DNA from 2 places in the Streptomyces sp. NPDC041200 genome. Region 2 is predicted to be linked to the other one. Evidence: predicted binding sites of a transcription regulator. Region 2 holds the regulator's gene; the other holds the start of a gene.
What was found. Region 2 encodes HrcA, which represses chaperone genes, less so after heat shock. Its sites were predicted from a motif close to TTNGCACTCNGNNNNNCNGAGTGCNAA; they were not measured.
Positions count from the first base shown of each region.

Region 1: groES (co-chaperone GroES) is a predicted target of HrcA. The motif match lies at 1,556-1,582, and genes of this name have one in related genera.

Region 1 is NZ_JBVIZF010000010.1:7,904-11,309, reverse strand. Features, by position in the region: gene ACZ6CL_RS22445 (THUMP-like domain-containing protein) at 1-415, opposite strand, end outside; gene ACZ6CL_RS22440 (polysaccharide deacetylase family protein) at 493-1,509, shown strand; gene groES (co-chaperone GroES) at 1,729-2,037, shown strand; gene groL (chaperonin GroEL) at 2,178-3,406, shown strand, end outside.
Region 2 is NZ_JBVIZF010000003.1:752,743-756,148, forward strand. Features, by position in the region: gene ACZ6CL_RS13205 (nitronate monooxygenase) at 1-370, opposite strand, end outside; gene dnaJ (molecular chaperone DnaJ) at 413-1,546, opposite strand; gene hrcA (heat-inducible transcriptional repressor HrcA) at 1,547-2,560, opposite strand; gene ACZ6CL_RS13220 (MBL fold metallo-hydrolase) at 2,736-3,406, shown strand, end outside.

The sequences.
Region 1 (3,406 bases), on a different contig from region 2:
GGGCGACCGCGCAGGTCAGCGGATCGCGGTCGACGGCCAGCACGGTGAGCCCGGCCCGCGCCATCGCGATCGCGTCGCCGCCGATGCCACAGCACAGATCGGCCACGTCGCGCACCCCGAATCCGGCCAGCCGGTCGGCACGGTAGGCGGCGACGGAGGTACGGGTGGCCTGCTCGACGCCGTTGGGCGTGAAGTACATGCGATGGGCGTCCTCGGCCCCGAACTTGGGCACCGCCCGCTGCCGCAGCTGTGCCTGGGTCAGGGCCGCCGAGACCAGGGCGGCCGGATGGTCGCGGCGCAGCCGGGTCGCGGTGGCCAGCTCCCGCGCCGGGTCGTAGTCCCGGAGCGCGGAGAGCAGCGCCTGCCCCTCGTCGCCGAGCAGTGAGTCGAAGGCGTCAACGTCCACATGGCCCATTCTCCCCGCTCCGGGGAGCGCATCCGCACTCGCGTGTCGCGAATCCGCGCACCGTAGAGATGAAGATCGCTTATGTGATGATGATCAACGCTGGTCTTTTCAGGTGTCTGGTTCTCGCCGCCACGGCGGCCCTGCTCGCCGGCTGCGGACCCCTCGCCGCCCCCGCGCCACCGGCCGGGACGGGTGAGGAGACGGCCGGTCTGCGGCAGCAGTCGGGCCAGGCCGCCCCGCACTCCGTATCCGGGGCACCCGCCGTGTCCGCGCCCCCCGAGGCGGCGCCCGGGGACCCGTTCGCGCCGGTCCGCGCGCCCTCGCGCCCCGCCGCCGACGACGCGCCGCCGCCGTCACCGCCGCCGCCCGGTTCGGTCCCGCCCTCGCCGCGCCCGGCGCCGGGGATCGCCCCGGGCGCGTACCACCGCTGGGGGCTCGACCGGCCGCTGGAGCCGCCACCGCGCCCGCCCGCCGTCAAGCCGCCGCTGGTGCCGGACGGGGAGCAGCCGCCGGGGCTGCCGCCGGTCATCCGTCAGGTGGCGACCACCGATCGGGTGGTTTTCCTGACGATCGACGACGGACTGGAGAAGGACCCGCGCTTCATCGACCAAGTCCGGGACCTCGGTTTGCCGTTCACCGAGTTCCTGACGGACCAGGCCGTCGACGGCCGCTACGACTACTTCGGCGAGCTGCACCGGCTCGGCGGCGGCGTCGGCAACCACACGCTCACCCACCCCAGCCTGACCGGCCAGGACTACGGCACCCAGGTCGCGGAGATCTGCGGCCAGCAGGAGAAGCTCAGGCACCGGCTCGGGGTGCTGCCGCGCCTCTTCCGCCCGCCGTACGGGGAGTACGACGAGACCACCCTGCGCGCGGCGGCGGACTGCGGGCTGGGGCCGGTGGTGCTGTGGCGCGCCGAGATGGAGGTCCAGGGGCTGGTCTACCGGTCCGGCGAACGGCTCCAGCCGGGGGACATCGTCCTCGCGCACTTCCGCGGGCCGGAGCAGCTCGGCGGGCAGACCATGACCGGCATGATCACCGCGCTGTTGCGGGAGGTCCAGGCGCAGGGCTTCACCGTGGCGCGGCTGGAGGACTACGTCTGAGGGCAGGCGCCCTGGGGGCCGCCCGGGCGGTCCGCCGCCGCCTCGCTTGGCACTCTGGTTGACGGAGTGCTAACCGCGTCATAATGTCAGGGCTGGCACTCGGCACTGCTGAGTGCCAAACACAGCGACGGGCAGGTCCGGCACCCGCGACGACGGATCCACCTGGTCGCCACCTCAGACAGTTAACCCCGTGAGATCTCCGAAGGGGGAGGTCGGATCGTGACGACCGCCAGCTCCAAGGTTGCCATCAAGCCGCTTGAGGACCGCATCGTGGTCCAGGCCGTCGAGGCCGAGCAGACCACGGCCTCTGGCCTGGTCATCCCGGACACCGCCAAGGAGAAGCCCCAGGAGGGCGTCGTCCTGGCTGTCGGCCCGGGCCGCTTCGAGGACGGCAAGCGTCTTCCGCTCGACGTTTCCGTCGGCGACGTCGTGCTCTACAGCAAGTACGGCGGCACCGAGGTGAAGTACAGCGGCGAGGAGTACCTCGTCCTCTCGGCTCGCGACGTCCTCGCGATCGTCGAGAAGTAATCACCGAAGTTTTGCCTTGAGCCGCGCCCCGGTGCCCGTGTCACAGATACCCGGGGTCGGGGCGCGGTTCGTTTTTTTGACGCGACGGCGGCTGCCCGCGCACGGCGGCCGAGGATCGCAATGAGAGGACATACGCAACCATGGCGAAGATCCTGAAGTTCGACGAGGACGCCCGTCGCGCCCTTGAGCGCGGCGTGAACAAGCTTGCGGACACCGTCAAGGTGACGATCGGCCCCCGTGGCCGCAACGTCGTCATCGACAAGAAGTTCGGTGCTCCGACCATCACCAACGACGGTGTCACGATCGCCCGCGAGGTCGAGGTCGAGGACCCGTACGAGAACCTTGGCGCCCAGCTCGTCAAGGAGGTGGCGACCAAGACCAACGACATCGCGGGTGACGGCACCACCACCGCCACCGTGCTGGCCCAGGCGCTGGTCCGCGAGGGCCTGCGCAACGTGGCCGCCGGTGCCTCCCCGGCCGCCCTGAAGAAGGGCATCGACGCCGCCGTCAAGGCCGTCTCCGAAGACCTGCTGGCCACCGCCAGCCCGATCGACTCCAAGTCCGACATCGCCGCCGTGGCCGGGCTGTCCGCCCAGGACAAGCAGGTCGGCGAGCTGATCGCCGAGGCGATGGACAAGGTCGGCAAGGACGGTGTCATCACCGTCGAGGAGTCCAACACCTTCGGTCTGGAGCTGGACTTCACCGAGGGCATGTCCTTCGACAAGGGCTACCTCTCGCCGTACATGGTGACCGACCAGGAGCGTATGGAGGCCGTCCTCGACGACCCGTACATCCTGGTCCACCAGGGCAAGATCGGCTCCATCCAGGACCTGCTGCCGCTGCTGGAGAAGGTCATCCAGGCCGGCGCCAGCAAGCCGCTGCTGATCATCGCCGAGGACGTCGAGGGTGAGGCCATGTCCACCCTCGTCCTCAACAAGATCCGCGGCACCTTCAACGCCGTCGCCGTGAAGGCCCCCGGCTTCGGTGACCGCCGCAAGGCCATGCTCGGCGACATCGCGACCCTCACCGGCGCCACCGTCATCGCCGAGGAGGTCGGCCTCAAGCTCGACCAGGCCGGTCTGGACGTGCTGGGCACCGCCCGCCGCGTGACCGTCACCAAGGACGACACCACCATCGTCGACGGCGGCGGCAACAGCGACGACGTGGCCGGCCGCGTCGCCCAGATCAAGGCCGAGATCGAGTCCACGGACTCCGACTGGGACCGCGAGAAGCTGCAGGAGCGCCTCGCGAAGCTGGCCGGTGGCGTGTGCGTGATCCGCGTGGGCGCGGCCACCGAGGTCGAGCTCAAGGAGAAGAAGCACCGTCTGGAGGACGCCATCTCCGCGACCCGCGCCGCGGTCGAGGAGGG
Region 2 (3,406 bases):
CCGGGACGGGGTCGTTCAGCAGGATCGCCAGCTTGGCGTCGTACGCGTCGTCGGAGCTGGCCTCGGGGTCCCCCAGCGCGGTCTGGTAGCGGGACGCCTCACCCGCGAGGCGGTCGGCGTAGACCGCCACGGAGGTCGGGTCGCCGGGCGGCTGCGGCATGAACAGGTTGACGCCGAAGGGGCGGCCGGTCAGCCCGCGCAGCTGCTTGATCTCCTCGTACATCGCCTCCGGCGCCTTGTAACCGGCGGCGAGGAAGCCGAGGCCCCCGGCCTCGATGACAGCGGCGGCGAGCTGCGGGCAGGAGGCCCCGCCCGCCATCGGAGCCTGCACGATCGGGTACCGGGCGAGATCGGTCAGCGCGGAGGACATGGCCACATGGTGCCATGTCCCCCGCGACGATCCGCCACCGGATCAGCGTCCGTTGAACGCGTCTTTCAGGCGCGAGAACAGCCCCTGCTGCCCGGGCTTGAACTCCCCTGTCGGCCGCTCCTCGCCGCGCAGCTTGGACAGCCGCCGCAACAGCTCCTCCTGCTCCGGGTCGAGCTTGGTCGGGGTCGTCACCTCGACGTGCACGATCAGATCGCCCCGGCCGCCGCCGCGCAGATGGGTGACGCCGCGCTGGTGCAGCGGGACCGACTGGCCGGACTGGGTGCCGGGCCGGATGTCGATCTCCTCCAGGCCGTCCAGCGTCTCCAGTGGCACCTTGGTGCCGAGGGACGCCGCCGTCATCGGGATCGTCACCGTGCAGTGCAGGTCGTCGCCGCGCCGCTGGAAGACGGGGTGCGGGACCTCGTGGATCTCCACGTACAGGTCGCCCGCCGGGCCGCCGCCCGGGCCGACCTCGCCCTCGCCCGCGAGCTGGATGCGGGTGCCGTTGTCCACACCGGCCGGGATCTTCACGGTCAGCGTGCGCCGCGAGCGGATCCGCCCGTCGCCCGCGCACTCCGGGCACGGGGTCGGCACCACGGTGCCGAAGCCCTGGCACTGCGGGCAGGGCCGCGAGGTCATGACCTGGCCGAGGAAGGACCGCGTCACCTGCGAGACCTCACCGCGGCCGCGGCACATGTCACACGTCTGCGCCGAAGTACCCGGCGCCGCGCCCTCACCGCTGCAGGTCGTGCACACCACGGCGGTGTCGACCTGGATGTCCTTGGTGGTGCCGAACGCGGCCTCGCTCAGCTCCACGTCGAGGCGGATCATGGCGTCCTGGCCGCGCCGGGTGCGGGACCGCGGGCCGCGCTGCGAGGCGGTGCCGAAGAACGCGTCCATGATGTCGGAGAAGTTGCCGAAGCCCGCGCCGAACCCACCGGCGCCGCCGCCCGCGGCCGACCCCGACGGGTCTCCGCCCAGGTCGTAGACCTGCTTCTTCTGCGGGTCCGACAGCACCTCGTAAGCGGCGTTGATCTCCTTGAACCGCTCCTGGGTCTTCGGATCCGGGTTCACGTCCGGGTGCAGCTCGCGTGCGAGCCGGCGGAATGCCTTCTTGATCTCGTCCTGCGAGGCATCGCGCTGCACGCCCAGGACTGCGTAGTAGTCCGTCGCCACTTACGACTCCGCCAGGATCTGTCCGACGTAACGTGCCACTGCGCGTACCGCTCCCATCGTTCCGGGGTAGTCCATGCGGGTCGGTCCGACCACGCCGAGTTTGGCGACGGCTTCGTCGCCCGAACCGTAGCCGACCGCGACGACCGAGGTGGAATTCAGCCCCTCGTGAGCATTCTCATGCCCAATGCGCACGGTCATACCCGAGTCTTGCTCGCCGAGCAGCTTGAGGAGGACGACCTGCTCCTCAAGTGCCTCCAGCACGGGCCGGATCGTCAGGGGGAAATCATGCACGAAACGCGTGAGGTTCGCGGTTCCGCCGATCATGAGCCGCTCTTCGGTCTCCTCGACAAGCGTTTCGAGCAACGTCGCCAGCACGGTCGAGACCGTCCCCCGGTCCTCCTGTTCGAAGGACTCCGGAAGATCCTGCACCAATTGCGGCACATCCGCGAACCGCCGCCCCACGACCCGGCTGTTGAGCCGGGCCCGCAGATCCGCCAGCGAGTCGTCGCTGATCGGAGCCGGGCAGTCCACCACGCGCTGCTCGACCCGCCCGGTGTCGGTGATCAGCACCAGCATCACCCGGGCCGTGGCCAGCGGCAGCAGCTCCACGTGCCGCACCGTCGAACGGGTCAGCGACGGATACTGCACCACCGCGACCTGCCGGGTCAGCTGCGCCAGCAGCCGGACGGTGCGCCCCACCACGTCGTCGAGGTCGACGGCGCTGTCCAGGAAGCTCTGGATGGCCCGCCGCTCCGGAGCGGACAGCGGCTTCACTCCGGCCAGCCGGTCCACGAAGAGCCGGTACCCCTTGTCCGTGGGGATGCGCCCGGCGCTGGTGTGCGGCTGGGCGATGAAGCCCTCGTCCTCCAGCGCGGCCATGTCGTTGCGCACCGTGGCCGGGGAGACTCCCAGCCGGTGCCGCTCGGTGAGCGCCTTGGAGCCGACCGGCTCCTCGGTGCCCACGTAGTCCTGGACAATGGCACGCAGCACTTCGAGTCTGCGTTCGCTGAGCACCCCGCGCACCTCCAGTCCAGCCGTGTCATCGGTCGTCCCTCTGGCACTCAACGGTCACGAGTGCCAGAACCCCTCAGCCAGTGTACGGCGGGGTGCGGTGGCCACGGCAAGAGCCGCCCCCCGCCGGCGCCCCGGCCACACGTCACGCTATCGCTGTTGGAGCTAGCGTCTCGGTATGAAGACGTGTTGGGAAGAGGCCGGGTGGGAACAGCTCGGTCCCGATGTCGCCCGCCGCAGGCTGCCCGACTGGGACTGCACGGTCGGCGTGATCACCGGCGAGACGGACGTCCTCGTGGTGGACAGCGGCTCCACACTGCGCGAGGGCGCGGCGCTGCGGGCCGAGATCACCCGGCTGACCGGCCGCCGTCCGACCCGGATCGCGCTGACCCATCCGCACTTCGACCATGTCCTGGGCACGGCCGCGTTCGCGGGCTGCGAAGTGTACGGAGCCACCGGCGTGGACGGTCTGCTGCGCCACGACCGGGAGGCGCTGCGCGAGGACGCGATACGGCACGGGGTGCCCCCGGGGGCCGCCGCCGAGGCCGCCGATCACCTCGTACCGCCGCGTCACGTGGTCTCCGGGGAGATCACCCTCGACCTGGGCGGCCGGTCTGTGCTTCTGGCGAACGTGGGGCCCGGGCACACCGCCCATGACCTGGCCGTTCTGGTCCCGGGCCAGGTTCCCGGCCAACCGGAGGTGGTGTTCTGCGGCGATCTGGTGGAGGAGTCGGGCCCGCCGCAGGCCGGACCCGACGCGATCCCCGCCCACTGGCCCGCCGCCCTCGACCGGCTGCTCGCCCTCGGCGGCGAGGACGCGCGGTACGTCCCCGGCCACGGGGCGGTCGT